One region of the Yersinia fenwicki genome, then DNA from elsewhere that is predicted to be linked to it. Evidence: predicted binding sites of a transcription regulator. Region 1 holds the regulator's gene; the other holds the start of a gene.

Region 1 (12,449 bases):
GGTTGAAGAAGGTGCCACTGTAGTTGCTGGTCAACCGGTGCTTGAGCTGGACTTGGCCTACCTTAACGCTAATGCGCGCTCGATGATTAGCCCAGTTGTCGTTAGTAATATTGATGACTATGCCGGTATTTCGGTGTTGGCGAGTGGATCTGTGGTTGCCGGCCAAAGCCAGCTGTTTGAGATTCAGAGTAAATAATGAGTTTAAGATTCGCAGTGAAAAAGTGCTAATGTACTGAGTCACTGGTCTGAGTTTTAATCAAAGTAGCGGGAAGAGAGCCATCTCTTCCCGTTTTTTTGTTTTATTTCCGGTAACAAACGGTTGTTTCCGGGCCGGGCTTGTTGGATTATATGCGGTTATATTTGTTGCGTTTGCATTGAGGAATAGAACAATGAGTGAGGCAGAAGCCCGCCCGAGTAATTTTATCCGTCAGATTATTGACGAAGATTTAGCCAGCGGCAAACACACGTCGGTTCATACCCGCTTCCCGCCGGAGCCAAATGGCTACTTGCATATTGGCCATGCGAAGTCTATCTGCCTGAACTTTGGTATTGCACAAGACTACCAAGGGCAATGCAATCTGCGTTTCGACGACACCAACCCAGTGAAAGAGGACGTGGAGTTCGTCGAGTCAATTAAGCACGACGTAGAGTGGCTAGGTTTCACCTGGAGCGGTGATGTACGTTACTCCTCAGACTATTTTGACCAATTGTACCAGTACGCTGTAGAGCTGATTAACAAGGGCCTGGCGTATGTTGATGAATTAACGCCTGAGCAGATGCGTGAATATCGCGGCACCCTGACTGCGCCGGGTAAAAATAGCCCGTATCGCGACCGCAGTGTGGAAGAGAATCTGGCGCTGTTTGAAAAAATGCGTGCAGGTGGCTTTGCGGAAGGTACCGCATGCTTGCGCGCAAAAATTGACATGGCGTCGCCGTTTATTGTGATGCGTGATCCGGTGTTATATCGCATTAAGTTTGCCGAGCATCACCAGTCTGGTAACAAGTGGTGCATCTACCCGATGTATGATTTCACTCATTGCATTTCTGATGCGATTGAAGGGATTACGCATTCACTTTGTACTTTGGAGTTCCAGGATAACCGTCGCTTGTATGATTGGGTGCTAGATAATATTTCTATTGAATGCCATCCACGTCAGTATGAGTTCTCTCGTCTGAATCTCGAATATTCCATTATGTCTAAGCGTAAGCTGAATCTATTGGTGACCGAGAAGGTCGTCGAGGGCTGGGATGACCCGCGTATGCCAACCATTTCTGGTTTGCGTCGCCGTGGTTACACCGCAGCATCAATTCGTGAATTCTGCCGCCGTATCGGTGTTACCAAGCAGGATAATAACGTTGAGATGATGGCACTGGAATCCTGTATCCGGGATGATCTGAACGAAAATGCACCACGAGCTATGGCTGTTCTGGATCCAATCAAAGTGGTTATCGAGAATCGTGCGGCAGGGGAAGAGTGGCTGACCATGCCAAATCATCCTAATAATCCGGACATGGGCACCCGTCAGGTACCTTTCGACAGTGAGATTTATATCGATCGCGCTGATTTCCGTGAAGAAGCCAATAAGCAATACAAGCGTCTGGTGCTGGGTAAAGAAGTGCGCCTGCGTAATGCTTATGTCATCAAAGCCGAGCGTGTTGAGAAAGATGCCGAAGGCAATGTGACGACACTTTATTGCAGCTATGACGCCGAAACTTTAAATAAAGACCCTGCCGACGGCCGTAAAGTAAAAGGGGTTATCCATTGGGTTTCTGTTAAGCATGCATTACCTGCTGAAATCCGTTTATATGACCGTTTGTTTAGTGTACCAAACCCAGCGGCGGCGGAAGACTTCTTGTCTACCATCAACCCAGAGTCTTTGATTATCCGTCAGGGTTTTGTTGAGCCAAGCCTGGCTGATGCAGTTTCAGAAAAAACTTATCAGTTTGAACGTGAAGGTTATTTTTGTGCTGATAGCCACTATTCACGCCCAGATGCATTAGTGTTTAATCGCACCGTCGGTCTGCGTGATACTTGGGCTGCTAAGGTGACTAACTGATCTAGTCCCTGGATTTACCTTAATTGGCGTGGCTTAGTCCACGCCTTTTTTATCTCTGTCGAACAGTTATTGTTAGTTTTACTAAACACAGCCCTATCCTTGCAATTTCCTCTCCTTCCCATCCTATTCTTTGGTCAATCTCAACTGATTGCATTATTTTCTCTGCATTGAACGGCTGCCTGTAAGTCTTTCTTAAATATTCGCTTTACGAATTAACTAAAGAAATAGCGCTATTTATTCAGGATAAATCCTCTGCTTTATTGCTTCAGCTGAAACCATTCAAGATGTCAATATGAGACTATTTCTCTTTAGGGATGTCATGTTATGCATTGTTTTTTAAGCTTTTGTGAGATCTGTAATATTTTTTCACAGTTATGTGCTCATTGTCATACTTTGAATAATTAGCTTTATTTTTGATTGATAATTCGCGTCGCGAAAAATAGTCTGTATTCCAGCAGCAATCTTCGCCAGTGCGAATTTCGACCGCGAAGTTGGTTTTTTTATGAACAACTGCTGGTGGAGGTTTCTTCCCAGCAAAACTTTACCCACTAGGGTTTTTTGAGGCTAAACCTGTGAGCTGTGGTGGACATAGGGGCGGCACTTTAAATGTGATGTCAAAGAGGAATTTTTTCATATGGTTACGCACGGTGCTAAACGTAAAACATTAGCGCTCGCAGTCGCGGGTGCATTGTTAGGAACGGGGTTTATGGTAGCCCCAGATGCCAAGGCAGAAGGCTTTGTTGATGATTCATCACTGACGGGTGGTATTTACTATTGGCAGCGTCAGCGTGACCGTAAGGATTTAACGCCAGGTAGCGCAGAGTATGGCAAGTATGTTGCTAACCTGCATCACTCCACATTTAACGCCAACCTGGACTTCTCTTCCGGTTATGCCGCAGATATGTTCGGTATCGACTTAGCCGCTTTCGGCGCAGTTGAAATGACCAACAGTGGTCCAGCTGCACCAAACGAAATTGGTTTCAGTGATGCCAAAACCCGTTGGGACGAAAAATGGACCGGCGATAAGAGTGGTGTGAGTATTTACAAAGCCGCAGCCAAATTCAAATTAGGTGATTTCTGGGCGCGTGGTGGCTATATCCAACCGACTGGGCAGACCCTGCTAGCGCCACACTGGAGTTTTATGCCGGGCACCTACCGCGGTGCTGAAGGTGGTGTGAAATTTGATTTTGATACGGCGGGGGCACTGTCCATGTCATACATGTGGACTGATGAATATAAAGCGCCGTGGTATCAGAACATGTACAACTTCCGTCAAGCTGATGGCAAAACTGGTATCAGTTATCTGCACTCAATTGGCGCAAAATATGACTTTAAAAACAAGCTAGTACTGGAAGCAGCATTCGGTCAAGCCAAAGATTACATGGACCAATACTTTGCGAAAGCCTCTTATGCTTTCCCGGTAGCGGGTAATGATCTGCGGACGTCTTACCAGTTCTATGGTGCAAAAGACAAAGTTGATGGCGGTTTTAAAGATGTTAATGACGTCTATGACGGTCTTGCCTGGTTACAAGCATTGACCTTGGGTTACACCACCGGGCCATTCGATTTGCGTCTGGAAGGGACTTGGGCCAAAGCTGACGGCAACCAAGGCTACTTCCTGCAACGTATGACTCCGGGCTACGCCACCTCCAATGGTCGCTTAGACGTGTGGTGGGATTCGCGTTCTGACTTTAACGCCAACGGTGAAAAAGCATTGTTTGGTGGCGTGATGTATGACCTGAAAAACTGGAATTTAGCCGGTTGGTCAGTTGGGACTTCCTATGCTTATGGGTGGGATGCCAAACCGAGTACCAATCCAATTTATGATCAAAATACCCGTTTGAAAGAATCTGCATGGAACTTTGACATTCTTTACACCCTGCAAGAAGGCCGTGCGAAAGGCACATTATTCAAACTGCATTACACCATGTACGACAACCACACCAATATCCCAAGCTATGGCGGCGGTTTCGGCAACGTATTCCAGGATGAAAAAGACGTTAAATTCATCGTGATTGCACCATTTACGATCTTCTGATTTTCCCCTTTTGATTGCCATCCCCGGCCGCTGTGCTGGGGACATAATGGAGTGCCACCATGAAAAAAGTCCTTTTTATCATCGCCGCAGTAATGGGATTAAGTGCCTGTGCCCCACAAACTTCCGTCCAGCCGGAAGACAGCAAACTTAAGCAAGCATACAGCGCTTGTATCAATGCCAGCGAAGGTCAACCAGAAAGGCTGATTCCTTGCAAGGCGGTACTGAACGTTTTGAAACAAGAGAAAGCGCATCAAGCCTTTACCGACAAAGAAACAGTACGAGTACTGGATTACCAGCGCTGTATTGATGCGGCCCACACGGGTAATGGCCAAGCCTATGACGCGCAGTGCGGCAAACTTTGGCAAGAAATTCGCAACAACAATTGATTTAACAACAATTGATCTAACAATAATTCTGTCAGCGGCAATACTTCAGTAGCGACTTTGGCAGCGGTTATTCATTATGGATGAGGTTAGTGATGAACAAATTCAGATTAAATGCGTTAGCGGCAATCACCGCGACCTTTGGCTTGATGGGCGCTGCCCATGCAGATGCTACCAATCAACAGATTGTTGATCAACTTAGCGCTTTGAAAGTTAACTATAAAGTGTTGGATAACCGCGCGGCTGAGAATGGCGTAGATTGTGCCAAGTTGGGGGCTGACTGGGCATCATGTAATAAAGTATTGATTACTCTGACCAACACCGGGGATGAGATCAAAGGCCAGGATTGGGCTATTTACTTCCATAGTATTCGTCAAATTCTGACCGTAGATAATGATCAATTTAAAATTACTCACCTGACGGGTGATCTACATAAAATTGAACCTACTCCCAAATTTACTGGTTTCCCTGCCAATCAGTCGGTTGAAATTCCGATCACCGGCGAATACTGGCAGTTATTTGCCACTGACTTTATGCCGCGCTGGTATGCCACTTCGGGTGATGCAAAACCAAAAGTTCTGAAAAGTACTGATACTGAAGATATTAATGAATATCTGACTCAGTTTACGGGCGATCAGTGGAAACGCACTAAAGACGACAATAACGTATTAATGACGCCGGAATCTCGCTTCGTTAAAAATGAGGCGGTGAAAACATTAGCGGCGACTAACCTGCGTGGGCAAATTATCCCGACACCAATGGAAGTGAAGGTTCACCAACAAGATGCCGACTTGAGTCAAGGTGTGGCGCTTGATCTGAGTACTTTATCAAAGCCCGCTGCTGACGCGGTGATGCAGCGTTTTGAATTACTTGGCTTGAAGTTGGGTTCAACGGGGTTCCCGATTAAAACCTTAATTCAGCCGTCTGCTTTTAAAGGTGACTTAGCCGTTTCAGGGGCATATGAGCTGAAAATCGGTGAAAAGGGCGCACAAGTCATTGGTTTTGACCCTACAGGTGTATTTTACGGCCTGCAATCTATCCTTTCTTTAGTCCCGACTGATGGTAGCAAGAAGATTGCGACATTGGATGCCAAAGATGCGCCACGCTTTGAATACCGTGGTGTTTTCCTGGATGTCGGGCGTAACTTCAAAACTAAAGATGCAGTATTGCGTTTGCTCGATCAGATGGCCGCTTACAAACTGAATAAATTCCACTTCCATCTGAGCGATGATGAAGGCTGGCGTATTGAGATACCAGGCCTACCAGAACTGACCGATGTGGGCAGCAAGCGTTGCCACGATTTAACGGAAAACACCTGCTTACTGCCGCAATTGGGCTCTGGCCCAGATAGCAATAATTTGGGCTCCGGTCACTTTACCCGTGATGATTACATCGACATTTTGAAATACGCTAAAGCCCGCCAAATTGAGGTCATCCCTGAGATTGATATGCCCGCCCATGCGCGAGCAGCAGTCGTCTCAATGGAAGCTCGTTACAACAATTTGATGAAGCAGGGTAAGGAAAAAGAGGCCAACGAATTCCGCCTGGTTGACCCGACAGATGATTCCAACACGACTTCTGTTCAGTTCTATGAACGCAAAAGTTATCTCAACCCGTGTCTGGATTCGTCTAAACGCTTTGTCGACAAAGTGATTGGCGAAATGGCTGAGATGCACAAAGAAGCGGGTATGCCTCTCAACACTTGGCATTTTGGCGGTGATGAGGCGAAAAATATCCGACTGGGCGCGGGCTTCCAGGACAAAAATGGCACGATTGAGCCAGGAAAAGGCATTATTGATAAGAGTATTGAAGATAAGCCGTGGGCCAAATCACAAGTTTGTCAGGATATGGTCAAGCAAGGAAAAATTCAGGATGTTGAGCACCTTTCCAGCCACTTTGCTATTGAAGTCAGCAAGTTGGTGAATGCTCATGGCATTGAAAAAATGCAAGCCTGGCAAGACGGTCTTAAAGATGCCAAATCGTCGAAAGACTTTGCCACTAAACGGGTGGGCGTTAATTTCTGGGATACCCTCTATTGGGGCGGGGCCGATTCAATCAATGATTGGGCCAATAAAGGGTATGAAGTGGTCGCATCGAATCCGGATTATGTCTACTTCGACATGCCATATGAAGTTAACCCCAATGAGCGCGGTTATTACTGGGCAACTCGCTTTAGCGACGAAGCTAAAGTCTTTAGTTTCGCGCCGGATAACATGCCACAAAATGCGGAAACATCGGTCGACCGTGACGGTAATCATTTCAGTGCTAAAAGTGATAAACCTTGGCCTGGTGTGCACGGTATTTCCGGTCAATCGTGGAACGAAACAGTACGAACTGATGAACAAATGGAATACATGATTTTCCCTCGTGTATTACCACTGGCTGAACGTGCCTGGCATCGTGCGTCTTGGGAGCAGGATTATAAAGCTGGCCGTGAGTACAAAGGTGGCGAAACGCACATGGTTGACACCAAGGCGTTGAGTACCGATTGGCAGCGTTTTGCCAACATCATGGGCCAACGTGAATTAGCAAAACTGGATAAAGCGGGTGTGGCTTACCGCTTACCGATTCCGGGAGCACGCATTGTCGCAGGGGCGTTGGAAGCTAACATCTCCTTGCCGGGGCTGATAATTGAGTATTCCACCGATGGCGGTAAGCAATGGCAGAAATATGATGCCAAAGCACAACCTAAAGTCAGTGGCGACGTATTGATTCGTTCCATTAGCCCGGATGGTAAACGCAGTAGTCGTGCGGAGCCGGTTAAGGTTTGACTATTGCTGTCAAAGTGCTGTGTCTGATGTTAACCCCTGTTTGCTGAGGTTTAGGTAAACACTATTAAGTGAAGTTGAGTTGATGGTTTTTCCCCCGGTAAGTCCGGGGTTTTTTTTGCTTTAAATTTATGTAGGTAGCAATAGGGTATAAATAAGAATGACCACCTGACTCCCGACCGAGTTGTACTCGGATGACTGAGCGGGAAAGGCGGCCATCTTGCAGATTATTTAATTCAATAACGCTTAAAATATTTATAAATCAACGCGATAAAACTACATTATCTTTTATCGTGCGCAGATTCATTCTCACGGCAATCGCCGCTTTCACAGTGGCCGTACAGATACAGACTGTGATTGGTTAGCTTGATACCATGCTGTTTAGCAATTTCACGTTGAAGCGATTCAATGGATTCATTACTAAATTCGATCACTTTGCCGCAATCCAGGCAAATCAGGTGATCGTGATGATGTTGCTGCGTCAGCTCAAAGACTGATTTACCACCTTCGAAATTATGGCGGGTAACAATACCGGCATCATCAAACTGATTCAGTACACGGTAAACCGTTGCCAAACCAATTTCTTCACCGATGTCGATCAGCTTTTTATAAAGATCTTCCGCGCTGACGTGATGGCACACCGGATCTTGCAACACTTCCAGAATTTTAAGCCGTGGCAGTGTTACTTTAAGGCCTGCGTTTTTTAAGGCTTTGTTGTTGTCAGTCATGCGGATTCAGTCCTGTTACTATCGATTCAAATTAAGGCTGTTCAGCCTATGACATCCGTGGCGCAATATTCTCAATTGCGTCTCATTATAGAACTGCTAGCCCCAAATGAAAACCGTGGTTGTTAACAAAGATATAATTGCACACTTTGCCCGATTAATCATGCAATGTATTGATGAATGGGATTGTCGCATAATTTAAGTATATGACTGCAAAATATAAGGTTACAAATTTGTAGCAGTTTATTTTCATTTTGCACGGATGAAAGTGCGGATTTGTGGGTGGCTTAACAGAGTATAACCAGAGGGATAGAAGCAGCGGAAACGCGCGGCAATATTAAATTTCATCCTCGCGTTTCCGACATGACAAATTAACCGGTAATATCGGCCAGATTCAGTTCTTCGCTGATCTGTTTAACCCAAGCTTCAACGCGCTCATTTGTCAATTCTGGCTGACGATCTTCATCAATAGCTAAACCAATAAAGTGATCGTCATCCGCCAAGCCTTTGGATGCTTCAAAGTGGTAGCCAGATGTTGGCCAGTGACCGACGATAGCAGCACCGCGTGGTTCGATGATATCGCGCACTGTTCCCATCGCATCACAGAAATATTCTGCATAGTCTTCCTGATCGCCACAGCCAAATATAGCAACCAATTTGCCGTTGAAATCAATTTCTTCTAGTGTCGGGAAGAAATCATCCCAATCACATTGAGCTTCACCGTAATACCAGGTTGGGATACCGATGAGCAGAATATCAAAGCCTTCTAAATCTTCTTTAGTGCTTTTGGCAATGTCGTGAACCTCAGCAACATCTTTACCGAGTTGCTTTTGGATCATCTTGGCAATGTTTTCGGTATTGCCAGTATCGCTGCCAAAGAAAATGCCTACAGTTGCCATATAACTTAATACCTTTTAAATTCAAATTGTTATGCAAACTACTGAGCGTTTGACCCAATAATATAACACATGTATAGGGCCATATAATGCCAGAAAATCTCGTCGGGCCGATATCAAGATTATGCGATATTAAATTTTTGTAAGTGGCTCAACCTTATAACCTCATTGCCGATAACAGCGATGTAACCGAATGGTTGCAATTTGCAGTGAAGGAGAACAAACATGCAGTTTTTAAGAAATATTACTATCAGAGCCGCGCTGCTTTGGGTACTTGGGGCATTTTGCCTGCTATGGGGCGGCGTATCTGGTTATACGTTGCTATCGTTGAATCAACTAACTCAATCCTCTAATGCTAATAGTGTGTTAGTTGAAAACATGAATTTAGTTAATCAGGGGACGGATCAATATTTTCGGATGGTGACACGTCTTGCTCGCTGAGTCGATTACCGTCAGAGCGGCAACATTGCAGATGCAGATAAGGAACTTAAATCATCCAATGCAGCACTTGAAAATCTGAAACAGAAGTTGGCGCAGTTTACAGCCATCGACCATGCACAGATTGATCCCAAATTGGTAAATGGTGTGATTGATGGGTGGAGCGGATTGATTGATCAAGGTGTCACTCCGCTGTATGAGGCGGCAATGGCGAATAACAGTGCGGCTTATCAGGATTTAGCCAAAAAGACAGTGCCGGCGCTGAGCCGACAATATGGCTCTGTTGCGGAGAATTTTAATCAAGCTGCATCCAAGGCCATCGGGGTGGCTAAAGAACAATTTACTCACCTGACAAAAGTGAGCAGTATGATATTGATCTCTGCTTTGCTGGCCGGATTAGTGATCTTACTGGCAACCGATCGCTACCTGTTGGCTAACCTGGTTCGTCCATTGGATGACATTCGCGCACATTTTCGCGTGATTGCCTCTGGTCAACTGGGCCAACCTATTAACGATTTTGGTCGTAATTGTGTTGGGAAATTATTTCCGCTGCTACGTGATGTACAAGCCAGTTTGGCCAATACGGTAAAAGCTATCCGCAGCAGCACTGATGGGATTTATCACGGGGCGGCAGAAATTTCAGCCGGTAATACCGATTTATCATCGCGAACTGAGGAGCAGGCAGCCGCATTGGAAGAGACCGCCGCCAGTATGGAGCAGTTGACGGCAACGGTGAAACATAACGCGGATAATGCGCATCATGCCAGCCAACTGGCAGCTAATGCTTCTATTACTGCCAAAAAAGGTGGTGCGCTGGTAGTTGATGTGGTTCATACCATGGATGAGATTTCAGCCAGTTCACGCAAAATAGCTGAAATTACAACAGTGATTAATAGTATCGCTTTCCAGACCAATATTCTGGCACTGAATGCTGCGGTTGAAGCGGCCAGAGCAGGTGAACAAGGTCGCGGTTTCGCCGTGGTTGCCAGTGAAGTCCGTAATTTGGCCCAGCGCAGTGCTCAAGCGGCAAAAGAGATTGATAGCCTGATAACTGAGTCTGTTAGCCGAGTCAGTAGTGGCTCGGCTTTGGTAGAAAGTGCCGGGATAACTATGGATGAAATTGTTCGTTCCATCACCAATGTCACCGATTTAATGGGTGAGATAGCCTCGGCGTCAGATGAGCAAAGCAAAGGTATCACTCAGGTCGGACAGGCAGTGGCTGAAATGGACAGTGTGACTCAGCAAAATGCTGCGTTGGTACAGCAAGCTTCGCGCGCTGCCGCCGCGCTAGAGGAGCAAGCGACTCAGTTAAACCAAGCTGTGGCAGTGTTTAAATTGCAATCAGATGATGTGCGGACAAAATCGGTAGCCAAACCTCGGGCTACGGTATTAACGACAGCGCCTATTGCCAAGGTAGACAACAACGCAAACTGGGAAACTTTCTAAATCTGAGGTAGAGATATTGGCGTGGCGTAATCACTTACGCCACGCCGTCGTGATAACCGATAGGGTTAAAACCCTTCTTGTGAGTGTGCCAATTGAGCCAGCAACATCTGTTCAATCAGTTCACTACGGCTGATGTTACGTTGCTCAGCAAGACTATTGAGAGCGTCGACGGCATCGGCATTAATTTTCAGTTCCACGCGCCGTAAACCACGTACTTTATCGCGCCGTAGTTGATTTCGCTTATTAATTCTAAGCTGTTCATCACGGGATAATGGGTTTGTTTTCGGGCGCCCCGGACGGCGTTCATCTGCGAACAGATCCAGCGTCGTGCGATCCGTTTGTTCTTTTGCCATAGGTAGCGGTACTACAAGGGATTTACATCAGAAATCTCTGACGATTCGGTTTACACGTTTCAGGCCGATACCTTCCTGAGTTGATGCTGCTAATAACACAACAACAACCCTTCAGTTGGGTATGAACCAACAGCCTGAATTTGCATTTGCTACCCAATATCGGAGCAAATTTATAGCGCGCCATAATACCCTAGCCAACCGAGCAACGACAATGCCTTACTGTGATTAGATTGGGCTAATTCACTCTTTTTTGCACAATTTTTCCACAGGAAATACATTTCTTTTCCCCAGGGTATGATTTTTAATCAACATCTGTCGCGCATGGTTTGTTTTTTGCTCAGCGCTATTTTTCGCCAGTCCTATCTTCATCATTCTCTTCATCAATAAAGCGATGAATAGCGCGTAAGACAGAAGCAGGTTTTTCTGCATGCACCCAGTGCCCGGTTCCAGCGACAACATGGGCACGCGCTTGCGGGAATTGACGGGCAATCTCATCACGATAGCTGTCTTGAATATAAGGTGACAGTTCACCGCGAATAAACAAAATAGGATGTGGCCAAGGGGGAATAGGTTGCCAGCCAACAATATTTTCGTATTGATCCCACAATGCGGGTACGTCAAACCGCCACTCACCGTTATGGAATGATTTCAATAAGAACTGAATAACACCTTCTTCTTTTATTAATTCGCGCATCAGTTGAGCGGCTTCCTGACGTTGAGTCACACCCGCATCACTCACTGCATTGATAGCTGTGAAAATCTGATCATGGCGACGCACTTGATAATCGATGGGCGCGACATCTATTGCCACCAGTTTTTCTATGCGGTCGGGCGCTATTGCTGTCATGGCCATCGCCACTTTTCCACCCATAGAATGCCCAATAATAATCGCTTTTTTAATCTCCAGCCTTTCCATCAGTTCCAGCACATCCCGTGCCATATCGGGATAGTTCACCTCGGGTGAGCGTGGGGATAAACCGTGATCGCGCAAATCAACTTGGATAACATCGTGATCTTTATGTAAATCACGGGCTAATACACCGAGGTTATCAAGGTTACCAAATAACCCATGAATCAAGATGATCGGCAGGGAGGACGTGGGTGAAAGTGCGTTTTGTCGGCGGAAGTTTAATTTCATGGCGAAGTTCATACTGAGAGATATTGTGGTTAGGGTATCATGACTACGCGGGGGTGTGCTGCTCACGATGAGGGTTCATGTGTATTATTAAGTCGTGGCTGAGGTATTAGGAATTTATCGCGGATAAAGCCATGATAAAGGTACTCGTTAGCGCGCTTTGACTTTATAATCCTAAGATATGCATAAGAAAGTAGAAAACCGTACTGG
Region 2 (12,449 bases), 2.2 Mb from region 1:
CTTGTGCTAATCGTCTAAAATGCACCTTAATTGAATCCAGTGGGCGCACCAAATAGCTAACAATATAACGATCGGTTAATACCAAAATAACGATGCCAGCAATAAGTGCCGCCAGTAGCGCCCGCTCACACCATGTAACCAGAAATTCCACTCGCAAACTGGCTGCCTCTGTTGATTTATCCACTGCCGAATTGTATTTCTCGATTGTGGCGCCAAACTCTCGGCTGAATTGTGGATACTCATTGTTAAACATCCGGTTATAGTCTTCAAAGCGACTCGCAGACACCGCTTTAAACATCGGTTCAATCCCTTTATCCAACAGTGTTGACCAGCTTTGGATGGTTTTCTCTGTCAGAGCCGTATCCATTTCTTCATGAGATTGCAGCTTAAATTTCTGCAATGCTTCTTGTGTGTTTTTAAGGGCAACACCGGCTGAAGCTAATTCACGATCAGCATCGGCAATTGCCCCATTTTGACGATAAGCAGCAGCACGAGTTAAACGAGTAACCACACGGAAATATTGGTCATTACCCCGATTAATAATATTAACGCTTTTCTGTTGCTCCGAACTCAAATGGAGGGACTGCGTTAATTGGTTAAGTGAAAATAATGTCAATGTTGAAACGCCTCCCCATAGCAACAAAAATACAACAAGAATAGAGAATAACGCCATCCTGATGGTGATATGTTTTAGAAAATTCACGGGAATACCCCTGTATTTTATTTTTTTAGTTTATTTCCTTGAGATTTCAAGGTGTTTATCGCTGATAATTTAGGCAGGGAAAAAGCTGATTATCAGGATTAAACAATAAAATAGCATAAAACCAATACAAAAGATCAAGCTCACCGATCAATAGCAGCTAACCGATTGATTTCATCTATTAAAATGTAAATGACCATCGTTTATTTTGATTTTAAAAATCATTAATAAATTTCAGTATTTTTACGAAATATGTATTTATTTTGAATATAAATACAGCGCCGATATTCTTATTAAATTAAAAAATCATAAGCAAACAAATTAATTTAATTACAGGTAGGTCATTACCCATTTTTTCATTAACAGAATTAAATATCTTATTAAATAAGATTTAGCGTGATAAATAAAATACTAACAAAAATTCATATCAAACCATCAGGCGTGATATACAGCAAAATTAATCTATTTATCCGAGTAGTTTTATGTGGTGTTTTTTTGAGCAATAAAATAGGAACAGAGAAATAATCTTTTTATTCATTCAAATGTGATTAGACATATCACACCGCATATGATCGCTGGCTCCAACATTTAGGTAATCTCACTGTCACAGCTCTCTGTGACACGGACGATTAGCAATGGCTAGCCACAGAGGGTCTGCGATTATTAACCGCGCACAAATGATAATAATAATTACTACTATTCATTTTTTGCATGCTAAATTACGACTTATTTTCAAACAGTATGAGCAAACAGCGATATGTTCCATTACCCACATGCTATTCAATCCCAAGGATGGCGCTCATGGTTGGCTGGGCTGGCTTGCCTGAGTCTGATGTTCAGCTTATCCGCTTGCAAACCTGCACAAGAAAAACACACTTCACCGGCAGACGAAAAACCATCGGCATGGACTCGTACCGTAGAAACGGCGAAAGGGCCGGTGACACTGACCCAGCAGCCCATGCGGATTGTTTCCACCAGCATCACTATCACCGGAACTTTGCTGGCAATCAATGCTCCAGTCATTGCCAGTGGGGCGACCGTACCTGGTACCACAGTAGCTGATAACCAAGGTTTCTTTACTCAATGGTCAGAGGTTGCCAAAGCTAAAAAACTGGTGCCGATATACCAGACAGAGCCAAATGCGGAAGCTGTCGCGGGAATGAATCCAGATTTGATTATTATTTCTGCCACTGGCGGAGATTCAGCGTTGAAGTTGTATGAGCAGTTGTCGGTTATCGCCCCCATATTGGTGATTAATTATGATGACAAGAGTTGGCAGCAGCTGGCGATTTTGCTTGGGCAGGCGACAGGGCATGAGGCTGATGCGCAGCGAGTCATTGCAACATTCACTGATCGACTCAATGAGGTAAAGCAGAACATTACGCTGCCACCACAACCCACCTCAGCCTTTGTCTATCAAGCGGCCGACAGTACCGCCAATTTGTGGACTGAAAATTCAGCGCAGGGAAAATTGTTGCAGGAATTGGGCTTCACACTGGCTCAGGTTCCTGATGCAGTGAAAGGCAATACCAGTATGGGTCACCGCAAAGACATTATTCAACTGGGTGGAGAGAAGCTGGCCGAGGGCCTGAATGGCGAGACTATTTTACTGTTTTCCGGCGATCAACCGGCAATTGATGCATTGAAAAGTAATAAGTTTTTAGCTCATATCCCCGCAATTGAACACAATCGAGTGTATGCCGCAGGCTATGATACCTTCCGATTGGATTACTACAGTGCGAGTAAATTGTTAACACGGCTTGAGGAAATGTTTAAAGCTAAGTCTTAATCATCTTAAAGCAGGGCGATAGAGAGAATATTAATCTTACTTAGCATGGGGTTTTACCCATGCATTCTCATAATAAGTCGTGTTAACATATATTAGAAAATAATAATGATAATTAAAACGATAACCATTTATAAATAATCAGCATTTGTTAAAAAGAGTGACAATGCCAGCGACTGTTCCCCCAAACCAATTTTCATCAAAGCGGCTCAAACCTGCCCCTGCACTCGGTAAATGCACTCGACCTCACCGTGGACTTTTACTATTACTCAGCATTGTTATATTGATGCTAGTGATGGCCGCCAGCTTGATGCTCGGTGCCAAAGCCATCCCCTTTTCAGTGGTCTGGCAAAGTTTACTGGGCGAACACAGCAATGCTGATAGTATTTTAATTCTGGAGTCCCGCCTACCCCGCACCTTGATTGGTGTGCTCGCCGGTGCCGCCTTAGGGTTATCGGGTGCCGTCATTCAAGCACTGACCCGTAACCCACTAGCTGATCCGGGAATTTTGGGGGTCAATGCTGGGGCCAGTTTTGCCGTGGTGATAGGTATTACTCTTTTTGGCGTTCATGCCATTCACGGCTATATGCTTTCGGCCTTTATCGGCGCGATGATCACGACCCTAATCGTGTATTGGGTAGGAACTCAGGGCGGCGGGCGAGTCAACCCTTTGCGCCTAACACTCTCTGGGGTGGCTATCGGGGCAGTATTACTCGGGATCTCGACCGGTATCTCATTGACACATCCACAGGTCTACGACCGGGTTCGCTTCTGGCAAGCAGGCTCACTGGATATCCGTGATATGTCGGTCGTGGCGGCAGTCGCGCCCGCTATTCTTCTCGGCAGTGTAATTGCCTTGCTATTGGCACGCCCTCTCAATGCCATGCACATGGGGGAAGATTTAGCCGCCGCAATTGGTGCACGCATTGCCCAAACCCAGTTTTGGGCCGTGGTGACAGTGACCTTGCTGTGTGGTGCTGCTACCGCCGCTGTTGGTCCGATCGCCTTTGTCGGCCTGATGGTGCCACATATTGCCCGCTGGATTGTCGGCCCGGATCAATGCTGGATCCTCCCTTTCACCCTGGTAATGACCCCCATTTTGCTATTAGTTTCAGATATTGTGGGGCGCTTTCTGGTTCCCGGTGAATTACGAGTTTCCATCGTGACGGCGTTCATTGGCGCTCCTTTATTGATCTGGCTGGTTCGCCGTAATAAAAGGATGACCGCGCTATGAAACACGCCACTCCGCCGTGGTTATTTGGCCGTTCTAATGGCCCCATCAATCTGCGCATCCAGCCCCGTAGCTTGATGGTCGGTGGGTTGCTGCTATTGGCCTGCTTGCTGGCGGCCATGCTGGCTTTAATGGTCGGGACATTACCGCTTACTCCGGGGCAAGTATTTGAAGCCTTATTCGGCCATGCCAGCGGTGCGGCGAATATTATCGTCAATCAATGGCGTTTACCGCGGGCAATGATGGCGTTGATTTTCGGGGCCGCACTGGGGGTCAGTGGTGCCATATTTCAGTCTCTGGTACGTAACCCATTGGGTAGCCCCGATATTATCGGCTTTAATGCAGGCGCTTATACTGGCGCGTTGGTGGCGATTACTCTGTTCAATGGCAACTATTTTGAGATTGCCAGTAGTGCACTGGGAGGCGGATTACTGTCTGCTATCGCGGTATATCTGTTGGCCTACCGTCAGGGGATTCAGGGCTTTCGGCTGATTATTATCGGTATCGCCATGGGCGCGATGTTAACGGCATTTAATACCTGGCTGACTATCACCGCTTCATTAGAAGCGGCTATCACTGCCGCCGCCTGGGGAGCCGGTTCTCTCAATGGTTTGACGTGGGCAAAGGGCCTGCCATCAGTGATGTTTATTGCCATCGCCGCCGTGGTGGCTATGTTACTGAGCCGCCGTATGCCGTTGCTGGAAATGGGTGATGATGCTGCGGGCGCTTTAGGTGTTCCAGTCGAAAAAACGCGGTTGGGCCTGATGGCTATTGGCGTCATTTTAATGGCAGCAGTCACGGCGGCGGCAGGGCCGATTTCCTTTATTGCACTGGCCGCACCGCAAATCGCCAAACGCCTGTCAGGCACATCATCAGTGACATTGACCGCGTCTGCGTTAATGGGAGCCCTGTTATTAATTGCCGCTGATTTGTGCGCCCAACATCTGTTTTCACCTAATCAATTGCCAGTCGGTGTTGTGACTATCAGCATCGGTGGTCTGTATCTTATTTGGCTTTTAATCCGCGAGTCTGGACGATCATGAGTAATGCTAGTTCCACCACTTCACCTATCCCTCGCTTACGGGCTGAAGCGCTGACCTTGGGTTATGACGGCAAGATAATCAGCGAAAACCTGAGTGTCGCCATTCCTGATGGTGAGTTTACGGTTATCGTCGGCCCCAACGCCTGTGGTAAATCGACACTGCTGCGCGCCTTGAGTCGCTTACTGAAACCGCAGGCAGGTCAGGTGATTTTGGATGGTAAGAACATTGCCAGCCTTGATACCCGACATGTTGCGCGCCATTTGGGCTTATTACCACAAAGCTCGCAGGCACCGGACGGGATCAGTGTGCTGGACCTAGTGGCGCGTGGCCGCTACCCTCACCAGAAATTATTGCAGCAATGGACACTGGCTGATAAGCAGGCAGTCAGCGATGCCATGCAGGCCACTGGCGTCAGTGAACTGGCAGACAGGTCAGTGGATGCTTTATCAGGCGGGCAACGCCAGCGGGTTTGGATAGCGATGGTGCTGGCCCAGCAAACACCATTATTGTTATTGGATGAGCCAACCACCTATCTGGATATCGCCCATCAGATTGATTTACTTGAATTATTTAGTAACCTGAATCAACAGCATAACCATACCCTGGTTGCTGTGTTGCATGATCTGAATCATGCCTGCCGCTATGCCACGCATATTATCGCCATGCGCGATGGAAAGATTGTCACCCAAGGAAAGCCGCGTGAAGTGATCACCGCAGATCTGGTGGAGCATGTCTTTGGTATGCCCTGTTTGATCATTGATGATCCAGTGTCGCACACCCCTCTGGTTATTCCAAAGGGGCGGTTTAAGGTGTGACTTAGGCTCCGATTTTAGTAGGCAAGCAAGCGGTGTAATCCATCAATCAACCCACCGCGCCAGCAGAGCGAGTCATGCCCGCCAGCATAAATCCGATAATGTAATCGATGCCCCGCCTGACGCAGCGCCTCGCTCATGGCCTCATTAACCTGATAAATCACATCTTCACGGCGACCCGCCTCCATAAAAATATTCAATGGATGATCATTACCCAAACCTTGGTAAACCTGTTCTGTCAGCCAGCCCTGACGCTCGGCAGTTCCGGCAGTCAGAGCTTTGAAGTTATCAACATCCGGCCACCAGAAGGAACCGGACTGACTCAGCACACAACCAAAACGCTGCGGCCAATGTAATCCGGCATATAGCGAGGCCAATCCACCAAAACTTTGCCCTGCCACCACGGTGCGCGAGGCTTGGTCAGTAAAGGGTTGTCGCGCAGCAACTTGCGGCAATAACTCTGTTTGTAGCGCCAGCCAAAAATCCTGATTGCAAGGCAACTCTACTGAGCGATGGGGCTGGTCAATAATGTCGATCAGCACATACACACTGGCGGGCAAACGTCCGGCATCAGTTTCATTATCCAGCACACCGAATATCGGTTGCCTGGTCGCCCAATACTGCCCATCAAGCAAGATAGCCAATGGCCGCTCGGCGTTATCTGCTGTGCCGTGTGTGTGGTAAATCCACACATTGCGGCTGTTACCTAGCAATTCGCTATGCCAGGTAATCAATTGCAGCCGTTGCGTATCCGTTGGGAGTTGCTGGCCTGCATCAATTGGCTGCCAGGCGGTCTGAGGTAGGGCATCAGTTAAATGCACCGCAGAAAGTAGCCTTCCGCGATAGCTGGAATGGGGGGCGGTGTGATTGAACGGATCGTTTTGTGCCAAATCCATCAAGGAGATCCACCAATTGCGCTGTGCCTGCCGGCGTTCTTGTGGCGTTCCCTCAGGTACATTCAGGCAATGTTCCGCAGTAACCGGCATAAAACTGTAGCTGCCACGAAAATCAGATTCCACTTCAGCCTGCCAATACCACACATCTGTTTGGCCCAGGCGTTGTAGGGTTTCAGGATGAGTACTGTGATGGTCTGTCACGCCGTTAACATCAATGTAGACACGACTATAAGTCGGTTCATCTGCCTCTGCTACCGGCTCCCGCCAAAGAAACGTCAGTCTGACTTTATCCTCAGATATCGGCTCCACCAGCGGCGTTCCCCACTGTGCAATCTGCTGCCACCATGATTCACTACCGGCTAAAGTGTCTGCTAGTAAGCGCTGGCTATCAGGATGTTCATTCGTCGTGCTCACACTCAATCCTCTTGATTTCATTGCCAAGTCTATTCACCACTCATCGCACAAAGGTATGCCCGCAAGTGGTCAGGTTAAATACATTTGAGGTTAATGATAAAGCTATTGATAACTCAGTGAGTAAAGGGTTTACCCCACCTCGGGGCACTCCGGTGGCTTACGCCACTACGACCCCAACGGCGCGCTTCCCCTTCGTTTGACGTTGTTATAAATCCAATGTATTTGTTATTTCCATATGAATACAAATAATATTGAGAAGTATTATTATTTGCAATAACATAGTATGCGTTCTTTCTTGAGCGTCACCTTATTCCCGAATATGTATAAGGATACAGCCGCAACTGATTGAATGGGCAGAAATCTTTTTTATATCCATACCGGATAATAAATAAATCTGGGTGGATCCAGCACTTTTATTATTGTATTTCCAGGTAGGGATAAATCATGTTTGATATTTCCGGCAAGAAAATGCCAAGGAAATTGCCATTCCAGGCAAGCTACACCTCAAAAACCTTATTATTGACCTCCGCACTGATATTCATACCCTCTCTACAGACTTTAGCGGCAGCTACCGCGCAAGAAACGGTAGCAGCAAAAGAAGATAAATTAGTGGTAGTTGCCAAAACGGATAGCGGACAACAAGATACGGGTTTTGCCGCCAAAAACAGTTCAACCGGCACAAAAACTGATACTCCGCTGATGCGCACTCCGCAATCTATTTCGGTTATTACCCGCCAGCAAATACAGGATCAAGGCGCAACTTCTGTTGCTCAAGCATTGCGTTATACCGCTGGTGTGGTACCGGAATATCGCGGTGGCTCTAATATGAATGACGAAGTGATCATTCGTGGTTTCGGCTATGCACCGCGTTTTCTCGATGGCTTGAGCTACAACTCACTGGGTGGCGCACGGCGTGGTGGTCAGATTGATCCGTGGTTATTGGCGCGGGTGGAAGTGGTTCGTGGCCCGGCATCAGTGCTGTATGGCCAGGTCAATCCGGGTGGTCTGATCAACATGGTCAGCAAGCGCCCAACGGCTGAAAGTATTCACAAAGTGCAGATAGGAGCGGGTAATAATAGCCTAGCGGAAGCTGCTTTTGATTTCGGCGGTATCTTAGATGATGAAGGGAAAGTTCTCTATCGCCTGAATGGGATTGGCAGAACGCAGGATGATGCGGTGAATACCTACAAGCAGGAACGTTTTGCTATCGCCCCGGCAATAACCTTTATTCCGAATGAAGACACCACCTTTACCTTATTAACCAGCTATCAGAAAGAACCCAAAGCCGGTTCACGTAACTTCTTACCGGCGACCGGCACGGTATTTGGTACCGCTTACGGCAAAATACCTTACGATTTTAACGTCAGTGATCCGTCATTTGATCAATCTGAACGCGAGCAAACCTCAGTCGGTTATGCCCTTGAGCATTACATCAATGACACCTTTAAATTCCGTCAGAATCTGCGTTACAGCTATAACAAGCAAGACTATAAGTATCTGGTCTTTATGGATTTACTGGCCGATAGCCGCACCATGACACGCCGCCCACAAATTGAACGCCAGACCACCGCTGAGTTTGCAGTCGATAACCAATTGCAAGCTGATTTCTGGACCGGTCAACTCAACCATACGGTGCTCACCGGGTTGGATTACAAACGCACCCGCATTGATAGCCGATTCTACATGGGCACGGTACAGACAAAATATAATCTGGATTGGGTATCACCGGTTTATGGCCTGAATATCAAAGACAGTGACCTGTCACTGAATAGTAGTGATTTGACCAAACTGGATCAGGTGGGGGTGTATTTACAAGATCAAATCGAACTGGATAAGTGGAACTTCCTGTTGTCCGGGCGCTATGACTGGTCACAGTTAAAAACCATGAACCGTAAAACCGTCATGCAAGATCAACAAGACGATCATGCATTTACCGGCCGTGGCGGTGTGTTGTATGCCTTTGATTCTGGTATCTCACCCTATGTTAGCTACAGCACCTCATTTGAGCCAAGTACCGCCAAAGGTGCACCTGGTACCGGTGCATTAGACCCGGTCACGGCACGTCAGGTCGAACTCGGCGTTAAATACCAGCCGCCGGGCAGCAGCACTTTGCTGACCACCGCACTGTATGATTTACGTCAGAAAAACATTAGCCAATACGATCAGTCACTGGCCTATAACGTACCCATTGGCGAAGTTCAGTCTCAGGGGATCGAAACGCAGTTAAACAGTGAGATTAACGATAATATCAACCTTATTGCCGCCTATACCTACACCAAAGGGAAAGTACGTGAAACCAAGACCGCCGCTGAATTAGGCAAAATGCCCGCTCGCACACCCAGTCATTCGGCCTCACTGTGGGGTATGTACAGCTTTGATAAAGGTGTGATAGATGGTTTATCCACCGGTGTTGGCGTGCGCTACATCGGCACCAGTTGGGGTGATGCGAAAAACAGCTTTAAAGTCCCGGCGGTTACGTTATATGACTGGATGATGCGTTATGAACTGGGGCAAGCTTTACCATCAATGAAAGGCACCAGTTTGCAGGTCAACGTTAATAACGTATTTAACAAAGAATATGTAGCCAGTTGTGCACAAATGGCGGCCTGTTTCTATGGCAGCGGCCGTGTTGCTACCGCCACCGTCAGTTATTCCTGGTAGATTTTCACTTTCAGCCGCGCCGGTTATATATGCTGGCGCGGTTTTTACCCTAATGCGTTTTTATCCTAACGAATAAGAATTGCTTAAAGAAAAGTAAATTTTTGCTCCAACCTATGCCATCTTAGCGGTTTTATTAAAAATAAATATAATAAATTCAACAGTATAACCTTTAGGCAACCTTTCATTTCATTTAGCGTAACCGGACAATCCATTCTAAAAACAGTGGGATAATTCTATACTCGCCAATAGCATCATTTAATTGCGCCATATTCAGGGTAAACATGCCAGCATTTAAAGGAATATCACAGCTTATGCACCGAACGCGCGCCTGTAAAAAGCGCCTGTGCGGCATGCTGCTGATTACCTGCTGGTTTTTTCTGAATACCCAACTGGCGATAGCCGGCCATCAGTGTGATATAGCCCCTGCCGACTCGCCGGTCTTTAGCCAGCATCAAGGGCATTTACAATCAGACCCGATGCAACACATGTTGTCGGCGATGGAAATGTCTCATGGTCAGGCGCAAAACTCTCTGTGTGAAAAGCATTGTATTCCTGACTCAGTTCAATCTGACAGCGGGATGCTGGTACTGGCAGCTTTGCCGACCCACACTGAATTAGTGTTGGCGGATATACAGCAAGCCCCACGCATTCACCGCCTTGACTGGCATATGCCGCCCATTGTCGGGCCACCCACCGAAATCGCGCTCTGCCGATTTAGAGAATAGATCCAGACAGATTTAACCACATTATTCACGCGCCTTGCGTGCTGTGCTTATTTTATGTTTTGGAGCTATTCCTATGAGTACTTTATTTAACGCCGTATCTACCACTTTAGTTTGCGCTGTTGTTCTTTTCTCTGCCCCGCTGTTGGCCGCCACCCTATCAATAACAGAAAGTATGCCGATGTCCCATAACCACGGGGCAATGATGGCTGATACCACCACGACCCATACCAATGACTATCACTCTCGTGGGCAAATAAAAGCCTGGAATGCCAGCAGCGTATCCATCGCCCACAGTGCCATTCCAGCCCTAAACTGGCCACCAATGACTATGTCCTTTGACCTGCCGAATAACCTTGCTGCAACCTCAATCCCAGTAGGCACCCAGGTCACATTTAGCTTCCGCCAGACTGAACAGGGCTATCAGCTCACCGCCATTTCAGCACAGCAACCGTAAGGCGGGAGCCATCATGAACCCCTTATTGAATCACCCAATGCCGGTGCGGCCTGCGGCTGCGTTGCGCTTAGGAATAGCCCGCCTGTTGATGGCTGCGACATTCAGTTTACCCGCCCTGAGCCACGCGGCGGACATCACTCTGGATCAGGCGCTGGTTTCCGCAGAGCGCTACTCTGCTGAGTTATCTGCCAATCAGCATCAGGTTAATGCGCTGGAAAATATGGCCAGTTCTGCCACCCAACTGCCTGATCCCAAATTGAAATTTGGTATAGAAAACCTGCCTGTTGGGGGCAACAATGCCCGCCGTTTTACCCGCGAGGGCATGACCATGCAGCGGATCGGCATCATGCAGGATTATGTCAGCAGTGATAAACGGCAAAGAAAAGCCGATACCCTCAGTGCCGAAGCGCGTAAAACTGCAGCGGGCAGCGAAACCATCCGTACCCGATTACAAAAGGAAACCGCGCAAGCCTGGCTGGATCTGGCGCTCACCGAGCAAGCCGCGAGTGATGCCAAGGTTTTAGTGCAGGAGAGCGAAAAACAGGTAGCACTACAACGGGCTGGAGTTGCCAGCGGTGGTGCGTTACCCAGCAGTGTGCTGGATGCACGTCTGACCCTGGCGGCGATGCAAGATAGATTAACCACCGCACAACGCGACGTGACTTTGGCGCAAACCCAACTGACCCAGTTAACCGGTATTGATGTTCAGCACGTCGATGGCCCATTGCCCAAGTTCTCCCGCCTGCCAGCGGATATCACCGTATTGCGAGACACCATCAATCAACATCCGGAAATCTTGCTCGCCAGCCGCGAAGCGGAGGTTGCTAAAGCACGTTCGGCGCAATCAGCCATTGCGGCGATACCGGATGTCGGTATTGAAGTTTATTACGCCAAACGTGCAGAAGAATATGAGGATATGGCAGGAGTGATGGTAACCATCGATCTGCCGCTATTTCGCTCGCAACGTCAGGATAAAGACTATGCCGCGGATGTCTCGCGAACCTTGGAAGCCAATGACCAGCTTACCCTATTGACCCGCGACCATCGGGCGCAGCTCGACACGCTGCTGGCGCAATATCAGGCTACACAGCAATTATGGCAGCGACAGATTAATGATGTTTTACCGCTGCAAAAACAACGTGTTGATTTGATGATGGCACAGTATCAAGCCAATAAAAGCGATTTGAGCAGTGTACTGGAAGCCCGGCGCGCCCTGCTCGATAGCCAGCTCAACACCAGCAATGCCGCCAGAGAATTAGCTCGTACCTGGGCTGCTATCCGTTATCTGACCCCGCAGGAGAGCGTGCGATGAAAAAGTATTTTAGCCTGACTTTAGTGGCCGTCGCCGCCATCATTGGCATCGCGGGTTATCTGCTCGGAAAACCGGCATCACATACCACATCAACCGTTGCTGCAAGCCCTGAAGTCGTAGCAGAAAACAGCCGCACAGTGCTGTATTGGTACGATCCGATGTCCCCCGGCCAACGCTTTGATAAACCGGGAAAATCACCGTTTATGGATATGGAACTGGTACCGCGCTATGCCGGTGAAACCGCGGAAGATGGCGGCGTCACGATCAGCGCCCGTCAACAGCAAAACTTGGGGCTGCGCACCGCGTCAGCAGAAATGCGCACACTCAACTATCGCCTTACTGGCTACGGTACCGTGGCAACAGATGAGCGCAGTGTACAAGTCATCGCTGCCCGCGCTAACGGCATTATCGAGCA

The links. The regulator Fur, encoded in region 1, represses iron uptake genes when iron is present. The targets are predictions, from matches to a motif close to ATAATAATGAGAACNACTATCAA.
Region 2: ACF3VQ_RS02920 (TonB-dependent siderophore receptor) is a predicted target of Fur. The motif match lies at 7,128-7,150, and genes of this name have one in related genera.

What each region holds. Positions count from the first base shown of each region.
Region 1 covers NZ_CP170755.1:3,196,691-3,209,139, reverse strand. Annotated here, with positions in the region: gene nagE (N-acetylglucosamine-specific PTS transporter subunit IIBC) at 1-196, shown strand, start outside; gene glnS (glutamine--tRNA ligase) at 390-2,057, shown strand; gene ACF3VQ_RS14660 (OprD family outer membrane porin) at 2,692-4,095, shown strand; gene chiQ (ChiQ/YbfN family lipoprotein) at 4,155-4,481, shown strand; gene ACF3VQ_RS14650 (beta-N-acetylhexosaminidase) at 4,574-7,249, shown strand; gene fur (ferric iron uptake transcriptional regulator) at 7,528-7,974, opposite strand; gene fldA (flavodoxin FldA) at 8,343-8,870, opposite strand; partial or broken gene ACF3VQ_RS14635 (methyl-accepting chemotaxis protein) at 9,093-10,751, shown strand; gene ybfE (LexA regulated protein) at 10,817-11,104, opposite strand; gene ybfF (esterase) at 11,448-12,242, opposite strand.
Region 2 covers NZ_CP170755.1:638,575-651,023, reverse strand. Annotated here, with positions in the region: gene ACF3VQ_RS02950 (methyl-accepting chemotaxis protein) at 1-703, opposite strand, end outside; gene fepB (Fe2+-enterobactin ABC transporter substrate-binding protein) at 1,458-2,489, shown strand; gene fepD (Fe(3+)-siderophore ABC transporter permease) at 2,653-3,720, shown strand; gene fepG (iron-enterobactin ABC transporter permease) at 3,717-4,760, shown strand; gene ACF3VQ_RS02930 (ABC transporter ATP-binding protein) at 4,757-5,575, shown strand; gene fes (enterochelin esterase) at 5,590-6,882, opposite strand; gene ACF3VQ_RS02920 (TonB-dependent siderophore receptor) at 7,327-9,543, shown strand; gene ACF3VQ_RS02915 (hypothetical protein) at 9,855-10,268, shown strand; gene ACF3VQ_RS02910 (copper-binding protein) at 10,342-10,722, shown strand; gene ACF3VQ_RS02905 (TolC family protein) at 10,736-12,034, shown strand; gene ACF3VQ_RS02900 (efflux RND transporter periplasmic adaptor subunit) at 12,031-12,449, shown strand, end outside.